One region of the Streptomyces sp. NBC_01261 genome, then DNA from elsewhere that is predicted to be linked to it. Evidence: riboswitches for the same ligand, from Rfam matches in the RefSeq annotation. Region 1 holds a riboswitch; each other region holds the start of a gene.
The links. Region 1 has a riboswitch for ZMP and ZTP ahead of OG226_RS12140 (phosphoribosylaminoimidazolecarboxamide formyltransferase). Riboswitches for the same ligand answer to the same signal wherever they lie in the genome.
Positions count from the first base shown of each region.

Region 1 (4,080 bases):
GCGGCCACCAGGCGACGGGCGACGGTGGCCCACTGCGCGTCGGTGAGGTCCGGCCGGCGAGGGTCTGGGCCAGAAAGGGCAGCGACTCGGGCTCGGCGAGCAGTTCGATCGGGGCTCCGTGACCGTCGCCCGCGATCAGCCGGGGGCTGGTGTGGTGACCGCGTTCGCCCGGCCCGTACTGGTATGTGAGCAGGCCGGCGGTGTTGCTGGTGCGCTGCAGGTGGGCGATCACGGCGTCTACCTCGAAGGGGAGTGGTGAACCGGAGCCCGGGTGTTCGGGCCGTGAGGGAGAGGGTCCGCAGAATCCGCGTTTTGGCCCGGCCGGAGATCGCCGGTAAAGGCCCGATTCATCACGCCTCGTCGAAAGGCTCGGTGTCACAGGGCGGCTGGAGAGGGCGCGACTGAGCACTTCAGATGGCCACTCTGAGCGTCAGTGTTGGCCGCGGAGTGGCGATCACAACGGGGATGCACCGTCCAGGCAGGAGTCCTAGGTGGCAGGCTCGCTCCATGGCAGACGACGTCGTGGGGAGTCAGGTTGCGGATCTTCGGGCCGAGTGCGAAGAACAAGCCCGGAGGAACCGCTTCCGTCGGCAGTTCTGGCGGTTCACCCATGCCGGGCTTGGACTGCCGGCTGCTGTGCTGGCTGGGATCTCGGGCGCGACGGGGCTCTCTTCAGCAGATGCCCGTATCCCGGCGGCCGTGCTGGCGCTCGTCAGCGCGGGACTCAGCGCTGCTATCGCCTTCCTGAAGCCGGAGGTGCATCAGCGAGCGGCTCACGCACGCCGCAGGGCCTACCTGGCATTGGAGGTAGAGGCCCGCTTCGCGCTGACACGCGCGGCATCGAACGGCGAGCCCGTACCTCTGACCGCCTACAGGAGTCTGCTGGAGCGCCGAAGGATGATCATCGCTGGTCAGCTGGACGAACTTGTACAGCGGATTGCTGTGGGGGGAGCGGCTGCCGACGAATGAGGAGCCTCGGGCAGTGGCTTCGTTCGACTCTTGGAGCGACGGGGGCCTGAGTTGAGTGTCGGAGCTGCCAACCGCGGCGCTCGTTGGCCAACTATCGCGCTCACTGACCAACTACAACGCTCAGTCACACAGGGGCCCAGAGGCCGGTGTGACCTTCAGCGGTAGTTGGACAGAGGCGGTGGCAAGGCCCCTGGTGACCGGGTTGTGTTCAAAGGCAGTTGGCCATTTTGCTCAGAGATAGTTGGCCACCGCGGCCTCGACGTCATCGCGGAGCTGCGTGGAGGCGTGCTTCTTACGGTGGAGGGCCGGTCGGTTGGGACAGCCGCCGCCCGGACCGGGGAGCATGCCTCGCGGTCGGAAGAAGGCCGTCAGTGGTGGAACAGCCTCAGCCCAGTGCGTGCCAGCGTGATCCCGTGCACGCGGCAGGCTTCCTCAACCTCGTCGGATCGGATGGATCCCCCTGGCTCCGCGATGTACTCAACGCCATGGCGGTGGGCGTGATCGACGTTGTCGCGAAACGGCAGGGCGCCATCGGAGGCGAAAGCCACCCGATCAAGGCGTTGAATCCATTGAGCGCGTTCGTCCGCGGTGAGTTCCCCGGCCGGTGTCGAGAGTGCCTCCGCCAGGCGCCGGGTCTCCTCCGACGTGAGGTCGCCTTCGATGAAGCGGATCTGCCAGTTGATCCGGTCCTGGCGCCGGATACCGGGGCGGAAAGAAAGCGCGCGGACGCTGGGGTGGCGCCGGATCCACCAGGTGTCGGCCTTGGCACCGGCCAGACGGGTGCAGTCGACCCGGGACTGCTGACCGGCACCGATTCCCAGCGTCATGCCGCCCCGCAGGTAGCACACGGAATTGGACTGGGTGTAGCGCAGGACTGCCAGCCCCAGCAGCAGGTCCGCCACGGCCGTCTCCGGGAGCACGTCGTCCGCGACGTGCAGGAGGGAGGCCGACAGCTCCACCTCGTCATGCTGCTGGGCCAAACGCAGGCCGAAGACCTCCCGCGCTTCCTCGCGCGGAGACACGAAACCGTCGTCCGCCTCCATGATCAGGAAACGGCCGCTCTTCTTCCTGCTGAGCCGCTCGACGGTGCCCGGCGCATACCCGGGAGCAACGATGCCGTCGCAGACCATGCCGACCAGCAGCTCGGCGAGCTCGTCATCGACCGGATGCGAGACAGCGGCAAAGTCGCCGTACGAGGATTTCGGATCGGCATCCCGGGCCCGCAAGTAGGCACTGGCCAGCGCGCCGACCTCATGACCAGCGACGCCGTAGAGCTCCGCGGTGACCTCATCAATGGCCCCGGAGACGGCCGCACCCGCAGGCGAGACATGCTTGAAGGAAGCGGCTGCCGGCCTGCCCAGGGCCTGGCCAGCCTCGCGTACGAGCTGCCATCCGTTCAGCGCGTCGAGCATGTTGATGAACGACGGCTCTCCGTGCACCAGCCGGACCGGCCACCTGCCTGGCATCACGGGTGCGGCATGCGCAGCTTCCTGTTGCGGGTTGATTCCGTAGCGCAGCTTCACGTCATGGCCTCCTCAGCGGGACATCGCTGACGGAGACGCCCAGGCGGTCGACGCTCACATCGGAACAGACATGGCCGCTCCCCGGTGGTTGTCCACCCGCGCCAGTCACGGCCGGGCCCAACTCTATCGGCAGGCGAAACGCCAGGCTGATCTTTCGCAAGCAACAGCCTCCGACAGCGCAGGACACACGTGGCCAGGAGCGGCGGCAAGACTGCTGGTGACCGGGCTGCGCTCAAGGACAGTTGGCCATTTCGGGCAGAGGTAGTTGGCAGCTGGGCGTTTGGACATTGGAGACCGGAGACCGGAGCGTGCGGGTCCCCGGACGTCGAGCAGGTGGGCGGCCGACGGCTCCTGCCGACCGCCCACACGGCGACTTGAGGCGTCAGAGCTGCGGCAGCACGCGGTCGAAGAACACGCGGTTGTCGGCCGCGAAGACGGGCTGAAGCCGGGAGAATTCTCGCGGCGTGATCCAGCGCACGTCGCTCACCTCGCTCGGATGCATCACGACCTCGCCTTCCTCTGCCTCGGCGGTCCACCAGTGCAGGCAGAAAGCGCCGTCCTCGGTCTGCGACTCCCAGACCTTGGCCACGGGGCAGACCCGCAGGCCAACCTCCTCGTACACTTCCCGGACCACGGCTTCCTCCTGCGTCTCACCGGGTTCCAGCTTGCCGCTGAGGGGAGCCCAGTACCCCGGCAGCCGGGCCAGCGGGCCCCGCTGGATGACGAGCACCCGCTCGCCCCGCCGCACCACGGCGACGATCGCCTCTCGCTGCTCCATCACGCACCTGCCTTGGCCGCGTCCAGAGCGTTGAAGACGGTGAGTGCATCCCGGATGGCGGCAACGTCGTGGGTGCGGATGTAGTCCGCCCCGTGGCAGGCCGCGTACAGCTCCGCCGCCAGAGTTGCCGGACCGATCTCCGAAAGGCTGCTCCCGGTGAGCGCCCGAAGAAACGACTTCCGGGAGGGAGAAACCAGGACCGGCACGTCGAACCTGGCCTTCAAGTGCTCAAGATGTGCCAGCACCCTCAGCGACGGTTCCGGGCCGGTGCCCAGGAAGTAGCCCAGTCCTGGATCGATGACCAGCCGTTCCCGGCCGATGCCAGCCGCTTCCAGCGCGGCCAGCCGCTCGGCGAAGAACTCCTCGATCCCCGCCCACACCGCGGCGGGATCGGTCTTCACCTGGGTGGCGGGTCCCATGCGCTGCACAGAGTGCATGACGATGAGCCGGCAGTCGGTGTCGGCGAGTTCTTCGTACCGGGCTGGGTCGGGGAAGCCTTGGATGTCGTTCACGTACGCGGCCCCACGCGCCGCTGCGAAGCGCTGGGTCTCCGGCAGGAAGGAGTCGACCGACACCGGCACCTCCTCGGCGACCAGCCGGTCGATGACGACGGTCAGCCGCCGTATTTCCTCAGCGGCAGTCACCTGCTGGGCTCCCGGGTGGCTGGCCGCAGGGCCCAGTTCGACGATGTCGGCCCCTTCCGACCACAGCCGCCGCGCATGTGCCACCGCATCCTCAGTGGCCAGGAACCTGCCGCCGTCCGAGAACGAGTCTGCGGTGATGTTGAGGATCCCGACCAACAACGGCCGA
Region 1 covers NZ_CP108463.1:2,803,213-2,807,292, reverse strand. Annotated here, with positions in the region: gene OG226_RS12150 (hypothetical protein) at 1-8, opposite strand, end outside; gene OG226_RS12145 (hypothetical protein) at 508-969, shown strand; gene OG226_RS12140 (phosphoribosylaminoimidazolecarboxamide formyltransferase) at 1,338-2,492, opposite strand; ZMP/ZTP riboswitch at 2,523-2,611, opposite strand; gene OG226_RS12135 (NUDIX domain-containing protein) at 2,875-3,270, opposite strand; gene folP (dihydropteroate synthase) at 3,270-4,080, opposite strand, start outside.

Region 2 (4,080 bases), 2.0 Mb from region 1:
CTGCCGTTGGACCGGTGGCGGAAGGGCCGGGAGCCGGGGCCCAGGCAGGAGTTGCGGGACATGTGAGGGGCGGAAGGGACGAGGAGAGAGGGAGAGGGAGAGGGGGACGGATGGAACACGGGAGGGGACGGGCGACGGGACGGGCGAGGTTGCGGGGCCTGTGTCTCGTGGCTGGGCCGGTGTTGATGGTTCTGGCCGGGTCTGCTCAGGCTCGGGCTGTCGGGACGGATCAGGTGTGGACCGGGGCTGTGGACCAGGCGCGGACCCAGGCTGAGGACCCGCTCCGGGACATCCCGGATCTGGCGCTGGTCGTGGCGGGTGACACGGGCCGGACGGAGACGTGGCGTTCCGGGGAGTCGTCGTTCGCCCGCCTGTGGACGCTGTTGCAGCCGACGTACGCGGGGACGGAGCGGGTGCCGCAGGAGTGGGCGGCGGGCCGGTATCCGGCGGTGCGGATCACCGTGGTGTGGGGGCTGACCGGGGTCGGGGGCTGGCCTCGGACGAGTCGGGCTCCGGGGGGTGATGTGGCGGTGGAGCGGGAGGACCAGTTGTTCGTGGCCGCGGACGGCACACCGTGGGTGCGGACGGATCCGGCTCCGGAGGTGAGGGACGACGACATCCGCTGGCATCGGGCGCCGCGCGCGGTCTTCGCGCAGATGGAGCGGGCGGGGATGCTCGGCGGAACCGGTAACAGCAGCAGGGCAGTTGGGGGTGGGTCTGAATCGGCGGGGCCGGCCGGACCTGTCTGGTGGGCGGCGGCGGGGGTGGCTGTCGGGATCGGCGGCACGCTGCTGATACGCCGCGCGGCGGCCCGGCGTGAGGCCGGACCGCCGCGCGAGGAACCACGACAGGAACTCATCGATCTGTGAGAGTCGCCGATCTTTGACAACTCAACAGAGGGCGTGTGTCGGCTGTCAGCCGAGGTCGATCTCCGGGTACAGCGGGAAGGCGGCGACGAGGTCGGTGGCGCGGTGGGAGATCTCGTCCGCGATCTTCGGGTCGAGGATGTGCTGGGCCTTGGACGGCGCGCCCTTGCTGGTGGTGCCGGGCTCCGTGGTGGTGAGGACGCGGTCGATGAGACCGGCGACCTCGTCCATCTCGGCGGTGCCCAGGCCACGGGTGGTCAGGGCGGGGGTGCCGATGCGGATGCCGGAGGTGTACCAGGCGCCGTTGGGGTCGGCGGGGATGGCGTTGCGGTTGGTGACGATGCCCGAGTCGAGGAGGGCGGCCTCGGCCTGACGGCCGGTGAGTCCGTAGGAGGAGGCGACGTCGATCAGGTTGAGGTGGTTGTCGGTGCCGCCGGTGACGAGGGCGGCGCCCCGGCGCATCAACCCGTCCGCCAGCGCACGGGAGTTGTCGACGATGCGCCGGGCGTAGTCCTGGAAGGAGGGCTGCCGGGCCTCGGCGAGGGCGACGGCCTTGGCGGCCATGACGTGCGGGAGCGGGCCGCCGAGGACCATCGGGCAGCCGCGGTCGACCTGGTCCTTGAGGGAGTCGTCGCACAGGACCATGCCGCCGCGCGGGCCGCGCAGCGACTTGTGGGTGGTGGTGGTGACGATCTGGGCGTGCGGGACCGGGTCGAAGTCGCCGGTCAGCACCTTGCCCGCGACCAGGCCGGCGAAGTGCGCCATGTCCACCATCAGGGTCGCCCCGACCTCGTCGGCGATCTCGCGCATGATGCGGAAGTTCACCAGGCGCGGGTAGGCGGAGTAGCCGCCGACGATGATCAGCGGCTTGAACTCACGGGCGGAGGCACGCAGGGCCTCGTAGTCGATGAGGCCGGTGACGGGGTCGGTGCCGTAGGAGCGCTGGTCGAACATCTTGCCGGAGATGTTGGGGCGGAAGCCGTGGGTGAGGTGGCCGCCGGCGTCCAGGGACATGCCGAGCATGCGCTGGTTGCCGAAGGCCTGGCGGAGTTCGGCCCAGTCGGCGTCGGAGAGGTCGTTGACCTGGCGGACGCCCGCCTTCGCGAGGGCCGGGACCTCGACGCGGTCGGCGAGGATCGACCAGAAGGCGACGAGGTTGGCGTCGATGCCGGAGTGCGGCTGGACGTAGGCGTGGCGGGCGCCGAAGAGTTCGCGGGCGTGCTCGGCGGCAAGGGACTCGACGGTGTCGACGTTGCGGCAGCCGGCGTAGAAGCGGCGGCCGATGGTGCCCTCGGCGTACTTGTCGCTGAACCAGTTGCCCATGGCCAAGAGGGTGGCCGGGGAGGCGTAGTTCTCGGAGGCGATCAGCTTGAGCATCTCGCGCTGGTCGGCGACTTCCTGGCCGATGGCGTCGGCGACGCGCGGCTCGACGGCGCGGATCACATCGAGGGCGGCACGGAAGGCGGTGGACTCGTTGGAAGGGGGCGCGGAATTGTCGGGCATGGGGACCTCCGGACGTGGCGTTCGGCGTTCTCGGTACGGCCCAGGCGCACGGCACACATTCCAGCTCGGGCCGCTCCCCGATGGTCGGTCCCATCCCAGCGCGCCAGTCACGGCCCGCCGGTCAGCCTACCGGGCGTGCCGGACGGTGCGGCTCCCGCGTCCACCATGCGGGCGAGGATAGGAAAGGGGCACCTTCACCCCCGGGAGACGCCGTGACCAGTACGGAAGCCAGTACGGAAGCCCTCATCGCCGCCGCCGAGGCGCACACCGCGCACAACTACCACCCGCTGCCGGTGGTCGTCGCCACCGCCGACGGGGCGTGGATGACGGACGTGCGGGGACGGCGGTATCTGGACTGGCTCGCCGGGTACTCGGCGCTGAACTTCGGGCACGGCAACCCGCGGCTGATCGCGGCGGCGAAGGCGCAGTTGGAGCGGGTGACGTTGACGTCGCGGGCGTTCCACCACGACCGGTTCGGCGCGTTCTGCGAGCAGTTGGCGGAGCTGTGCGGCATGGAGCTGGTGCTGCCGATGAACACGGGTGCAGAGGCGGTGGAGACCGCGGTGAAGACGGCCCGGAAGTGGGGGTACCGGGTCAAGGGCGTGCCCGAAGGGAGGGCGAAGATCGTGGTGGCGGGCAACAACTTCCACGGGCGTACGACGACGGTCGTCAGCTTCTCGACCGACCCGGAGGCGCGGGCGGACTTCGGGCCGTACACGCCGGGCTTCGGGATCGTGCCGTACGGGGATCTCACCGCGATGCGGGCGGCGGTCAGCGAGAACACGGTGGCCGTGTTGCTGGAGCCGATCCAGGGGGAGGCGGGGGTGCTGGTGCCGCCGGCCGGATATCTGGCGGGGGTACGGGAGTTGACGCGGGAGCGGAACGTGCTCCTCGTCGCGGATGAGATCCAGTCGGGGCTCGGGCGGACGGGGCGGACGTTCGCGTGCGAGCACGAGGGGGTGGTGCCCGACATGTACGTGCTCGGGAAGGCGCTGGGCGGTGGGGTGGTGCCGGTGTCGGCGGTGGTGTCGAGTGCGGAGGTGCTGGGTGTGTTCCGGCCCGGGGAGCACGGGTCGACGTTCGGCGGGAATCCGCTGGCGTGTGCGGTGGCGCTGGAGGTGATCGCGATGCTGCGGTCGGGCGAGTACCAGGCGCGGGCGGCGGAGCTGGGGGAGCATCTGCTCGGGGAATTGCGGGAGTTGACCGGCACCGGGCGAGTGACGGCGGTGCACGGGCGGGGTCTGTGGGCAGGGGTCGACATCGCGCCGGCGGTCGGGACGGGCCGGGAGGTCTCGGAGAGGTTGATGGCCCGGGGCGTCCTGGTGAAGGACACCCGCGGGTCGACGATCCGGATCGCGCCGCCGCTGATGATCAGCCGGGAGGACCTGGACTGGGGACTGGCCCAACTCCGCGCGGTGCTGGGGGTCTAGGGCCGTTGCCGGTCCGGGGAATCTCCAGAGATCGGTGAGAGGGCCCACACGGGAGGCCCGTGGCGATCTCCCCTCCCCTACAGTCACTTTGTGCTCTTTGGAATGGTGTGCGCGCTCGGCGCGGCGGTCTGCTTCGGTACGGCGACGGTGTTGCAGGCGGTCGCCGCGCGGGCGGCCACGACCGGTGGGGGTGGAGACGCGGCGCTGCTGCTGCGGGCGCTGCGGCAGTGGCGGTATCTGGCGGGTCTGGGGCTGGACTGTCTGGGGTTCGTGTTCCAGAT
Region 2 covers NZ_CP108463.1:4,758,844-4,762,923, forward strand. Annotated here, with positions in the region: gene OG226_RS20680 (hypothetical protein) at 1-66, shown strand, start outside; gene OG226_RS20685 (hypothetical protein) at 186-869, shown strand; gene OG226_RS20690 (glycine hydroxymethyltransferase) at 915-2,369, opposite strand; ZMP/ZTP riboswitch at 2,401-2,490, opposite strand; gene rocD (ornithine--oxo-acid transaminase) at 2,582-3,799, shown strand; gene OG226_RS20700 (hypothetical protein) at 3,902-4,080, shown strand, end outside.
Region 2: linked by a shared signal. The riboswitch ahead of OG226_RS20690 (glycine hydroxymethyltransferase) and the one ahead of OG226_RS12140 (phosphoribosylaminoimidazolecarboxamide formyltransferase) in region 1 are both predicted to bind ZMP and ZTP.

Region 3 (4,080 bases), 1.3 Mb from region 1:
CGTGAGCATCGCAGGGACTCAGAGCGGTCCGCCGGCCTGGCGGTTGCTCCTCGACTACGTACGGCCGCACCGCTGGGCCCTGTTGGCGGGCGCGCTGCTCTCGTTGGTCACCGGGGGCACCGGGCTGCTGTTGCCGCTGGTGGCGCGGGGGCTCATCGACGACCTGTCGCACGACCGGACGATCACCGGGGCGCTGCTCGCGATGTCGGCGCTGGTGGTCGCCAACGCGGCGTTGGGCGCGCTGGGTTCATACGTTCTGCGGCGTACAGCCGAGTCGGTGGTGCTCGGTGCGCGGCGCGCGCTGTCGTCGTATCTGCTGCGGTTGCGGATCGAGGCCGTGGACCGCAGCGAGCCCGGCGACCTGATGGCCCGCATCACCTCGGACACGACGCTGCTGCGCGAGGTCACCACGGACTCGCTCGTCGGACTCGGCACCGGCGGGCTCACGCTCGTCGCAACTGTCGTCATGATGGGCATCGTTGACCCGGTACTGCTGGGCGTCACCCTGGCCGTGATCGCGGGCGCGGGCACCGTGCTCACCCTGATCCTGCCGCGCATCAACCGCGCCAGCCGGCAGGCGCAGGACGCGGTCGGCGTGATGGGCGCCTCGCTGGAGCGGATCCTCGGCGCGCTGCGCACGGTGAAGGCGTCCGGCGCCGAGGAGCGCGAGGAACGCACCCTGCACGCGGCGGCCGAGGAGTCGTGGCGGCAGAGCGTGCGGGCCGCCAAGTGGAGCGCCGCCGCCGGCAATACGGCCGCGCTGTCGATGCAGGTCGCCTTCATCACGGTCCTCGCGGTGGGCGGGGCGCGGGTGGCGACGGGTGCGATCGACATCGGCACGCTGGTCGCCTTCCTCCTCTACGTCTTCTACCTCATGCAGCCGATCCAGCAGGTCGTCGGTGCGATCACGCAGTACCAGACGGGCACCGCGGCCCTCTCCCGCATCCAGGAGGCGCTCCACCTCCCCGCCGAACCCCCGTCCCTGCCCGCCCAGTTGCCCTCCCCCGGCGCCGAACCAGCGGCCCTGGCCTTCGACGACGTCCGCTTCCGCTACGCCGACGACCTCCCCTACGTCCACCACGGCGTGACCTTCGGGATACCGGCCCAGGGCATGACGGCGTTCGTCGGCCCATCCGGCGCGGGCAAGACCACGGTGTTCTCCCTCATCGAGCGCTTCTACGACCCCGAGTCCGGCGCCATCACCCTCGACGGCCGGGACCTCGCGGAGTGGGAACTGTCCCAACTCCGGTCCGCCATCGGGTATGTGGAGCAGGACGCCCCGGTCCTGTCGGGCTCCTTGCGCGACAATCTGGTGCTCGGCAACCCTGACGCGGACGACGACGCCGTCATCCGCGTCCTGAAGACGACCCGGCTCGACGGCCTGGTCGCCCGCCTCCCGAAGGGCACCGACACCCTGGTCGGCCACCGCGGCACCCGCCTCTCGGGCGGCGAACGCCAGCGCGTAGCCATCGCCCGCGCGCTGCTGCGCCACCCCCGCCTGCTCCTCCTCGACGAGGCGACCTCGCAGCTCGACGCGGTGAACGAGGCGGCCCTGCGCGACACCGTCGCCGATGTGGCCCGTACGACGACGGTCCTGGTCGTGGCGCACCGGCTGTCCACGGTGACGATGGCCGACCGGATCGTCGTCATGGACGCGGGCCGCGTCCGCGCGGTGGGCACGCACCGGGAACTGGTGACCGCCGATCCGCTCTACGCGGAACTGGCGGCGACACAGTTCCTGGCGACGGCGGGCTGACCTCGCGGAACGGCTGAGGGCCGCCCGTTTCCGGACGGCCCTCACGGTCTGCGTGCTCCGCGGGATCAGTACTGCGGGCTCACGGCTCGATGCTGGGGAGGAGTCCCGTCACCGGCGCGGCCATGTCGGTGACCTGGTGCAGCTGCTGGAGGTCGTTCAGGTGGTTCATGCCCTGAAGCTGACTGGCGACCTTCGGGATCTCCGCCTGGTGCTCGGCGGGGATCTCACTCACCGCGAGCGAGTCCAGCAGGGCGACCGGGCTGACCTTGCCGTCCTTGAAGGCGGGCGCGTCGGCGGCGTTCGCCATCGGCGCGACGAGGCCGGTGACCCCGACGGCAAGACCAACGGCGGCGGCGATACGTCGTGTTGAGATCATGCCCTCAGCAACGCGGCCGGTCCCCACGCGGTCACGGGTACCGGGCACCGCTCACCCGTGAGGCGGAGCGCGCCGCCCGGTTTGCCGACCCCGGCGCGGCGGAGGAGTCTCGTAGGAGAGGCCCGCCGCGGCTCGCTCCCGTTCGGGCCGCGGCCCTCCGAGGAGGTCACCATGGGCACCGCGGCACGCCCCGGCTTCGACACCGAAGCCCTGCGCCGGGGCATCGAGGACCACACGGCGGCGACACTGCTGTCGCTCTACGCGGACGACGCCGAGATCCACGTCGTCGACCACCAGACCCAGCCCAGTCACCCCAAGGTCCTGCACGGCCGGGACGAGATCGGCGCGATGCTCGCCGACGTCTACAGCCGCGACATGACCCACAAGCTGGAGGAGTGCGTCGTACAAGGGGACCGGGTCGCCTACAGCGAGTCCTGCCGGTACCCGGACGGGGCCCGCGTCCTCGCCGAGTCGATGCTCCTGCTGCAGGACGGCAAGATCACCCGACAGACCATGATCCAGGCATGGGACGGCTAGCGCGGATGGTGCCGAGAGTCCGGATCAACACCAGTCTGACCTGGACCTTCTCGGCGACCACGGCACCCGCCCGCTCCGCCGCGACGCGACGCCGAGCACCGGTTTCCGCAGCGGGCCTGCGAGCGTCCGCCGCTCTGCTGGGGTCGGTGCTGCGAGCGGCACGATCCCGACCGCTTCCGCCACCACCTGCTGGTCGGACCCACCGCGTCCGGCGTCGGTGAGCGGGCCCTGACGGCCGTGGACCTGTCGGTTAGGCTGTTCGTGGGTCGTGACTGGCGCTGAGGTGGAGCACCACCGTGGAGCGGCCCACGCGGAGTCGATGCCGTGCGCCTGGGCGATTGGTCAACCAGCTCAGGAGTGGATCATGTCTCAGGCACGGCTCATGGACGGCACCGCGCTCGCCCGGCGCATCGTCGAGGACACCGCGAAGAAGGCCGCCGACCTCACCGCGCGCACCGGTACGGCGCCCTGTCTGGCGACGGTCCTGGTCGGCGCGGACCCGGCCTCCGTCACCTACGTCCGGATGAAGCAGAACCGCAGCCGCAAGGCCGGCATCGAGTCCCGGCACGTGGAACTCCCCGCCACCACGACCACCGCCGACCTGGTCGCCACCCTCGACGCGCTCTCCACCGACCCCGCCGTACACGGCATCCTGCTCCAGCACCCGATGGGTGAACACATCGACGAGCGGGCCGCGTTCGAGGCGATCGCGGCGGAGAAGGACGTGGACGGCGTGACCTTCGCGTCGTTCGCGACGATGAGCTTCGGCCTGCCGGGCTTCGTGTCCTGCACGCCCGGCGGCATCATCCGGCTGCTCGACGAGTACGACGTCGACCCGTCCGGCAAGCGGGCCGTCGTGGTCGGCCGCAGCGCGATCCTCGGCAAGCCGGCCGGCATGCTGCTCCTGGCCCGCGACGCGACGGTCACCTACTGCCACTCCCGTACCCGGGACCTGTCCGCGGTGGTCCGCGAGGCGGACATCGTGGTCGCCGCCGTGGGCCGCCCCCGGCTGATCCGCGGCGAGGACATCAAGCCCGGCGCGGTCGTCGTCGACGCCGGCTACAACGCGGGCAACGTCGGCGACGTGGACTTCGAATCCGCCGCCGAACGCGCCTCGTTGATCACGCCGGTGCCGGGCGGCGTCGGCCCGATGACGATCGCCACGCTCCTGGAGCAGACGGTGACCGCCGCGGCCCGGCAGCTCGGGGTGTGATCAACGCGTCCACGCGCTGTAGTCCATGACGTCCCCGGCCTTGACGCCGTACTCGGGCTGGTCCTTCGTGAAGGTGCTCTCCATCCCGAGGACGGCGCCGGTGGCCGGGTCCATGATCAGCATCAGGCGGGTGGCGGACCGCTGATAGACGTACGCCTGCCCGTGCCGCCCGAGGCGGTCGGTCACCTCCCCCACCGG
Region 3 covers NZ_CP108463.1:1,453,596-1,457,675, forward strand. Annotated here, with positions in the region: gene OG226_RS06380 (ABC transporter ATP-binding protein) at 2-1,756, shown strand; gene OG226_RS06385 (hypothetical protein) at 1,836-2,132, opposite strand; gene OG226_RS06390 (nuclear transport factor 2 family protein) at 2,304-2,669, shown strand; ZMP/ZTP riboswitch at 2,928-3,012, shown strand; gene OG226_RS06395 (bifunctional 5,10-methylenetetrahydrofolate dehydrogenase/5,10-methenyltetrahydrofolate cyclohydrolase) at 3,034-3,882, shown strand; gene OG226_RS06400 (CU044_5270 family protein) at 3,883-4,080, opposite strand, start outside.
Region 3: linked by a shared signal. The riboswitch ahead of OG226_RS06395 (bifunctional 5,10-methylenetetrahydrofolate dehydrogenase/5,10-methenyltetrahydrofolate cyclohydrolase) and the one ahead of OG226_RS12140 (phosphoribosylaminoimidazolecarboxamide formyltransferase) in region 1 are both predicted to bind ZMP and ZTP.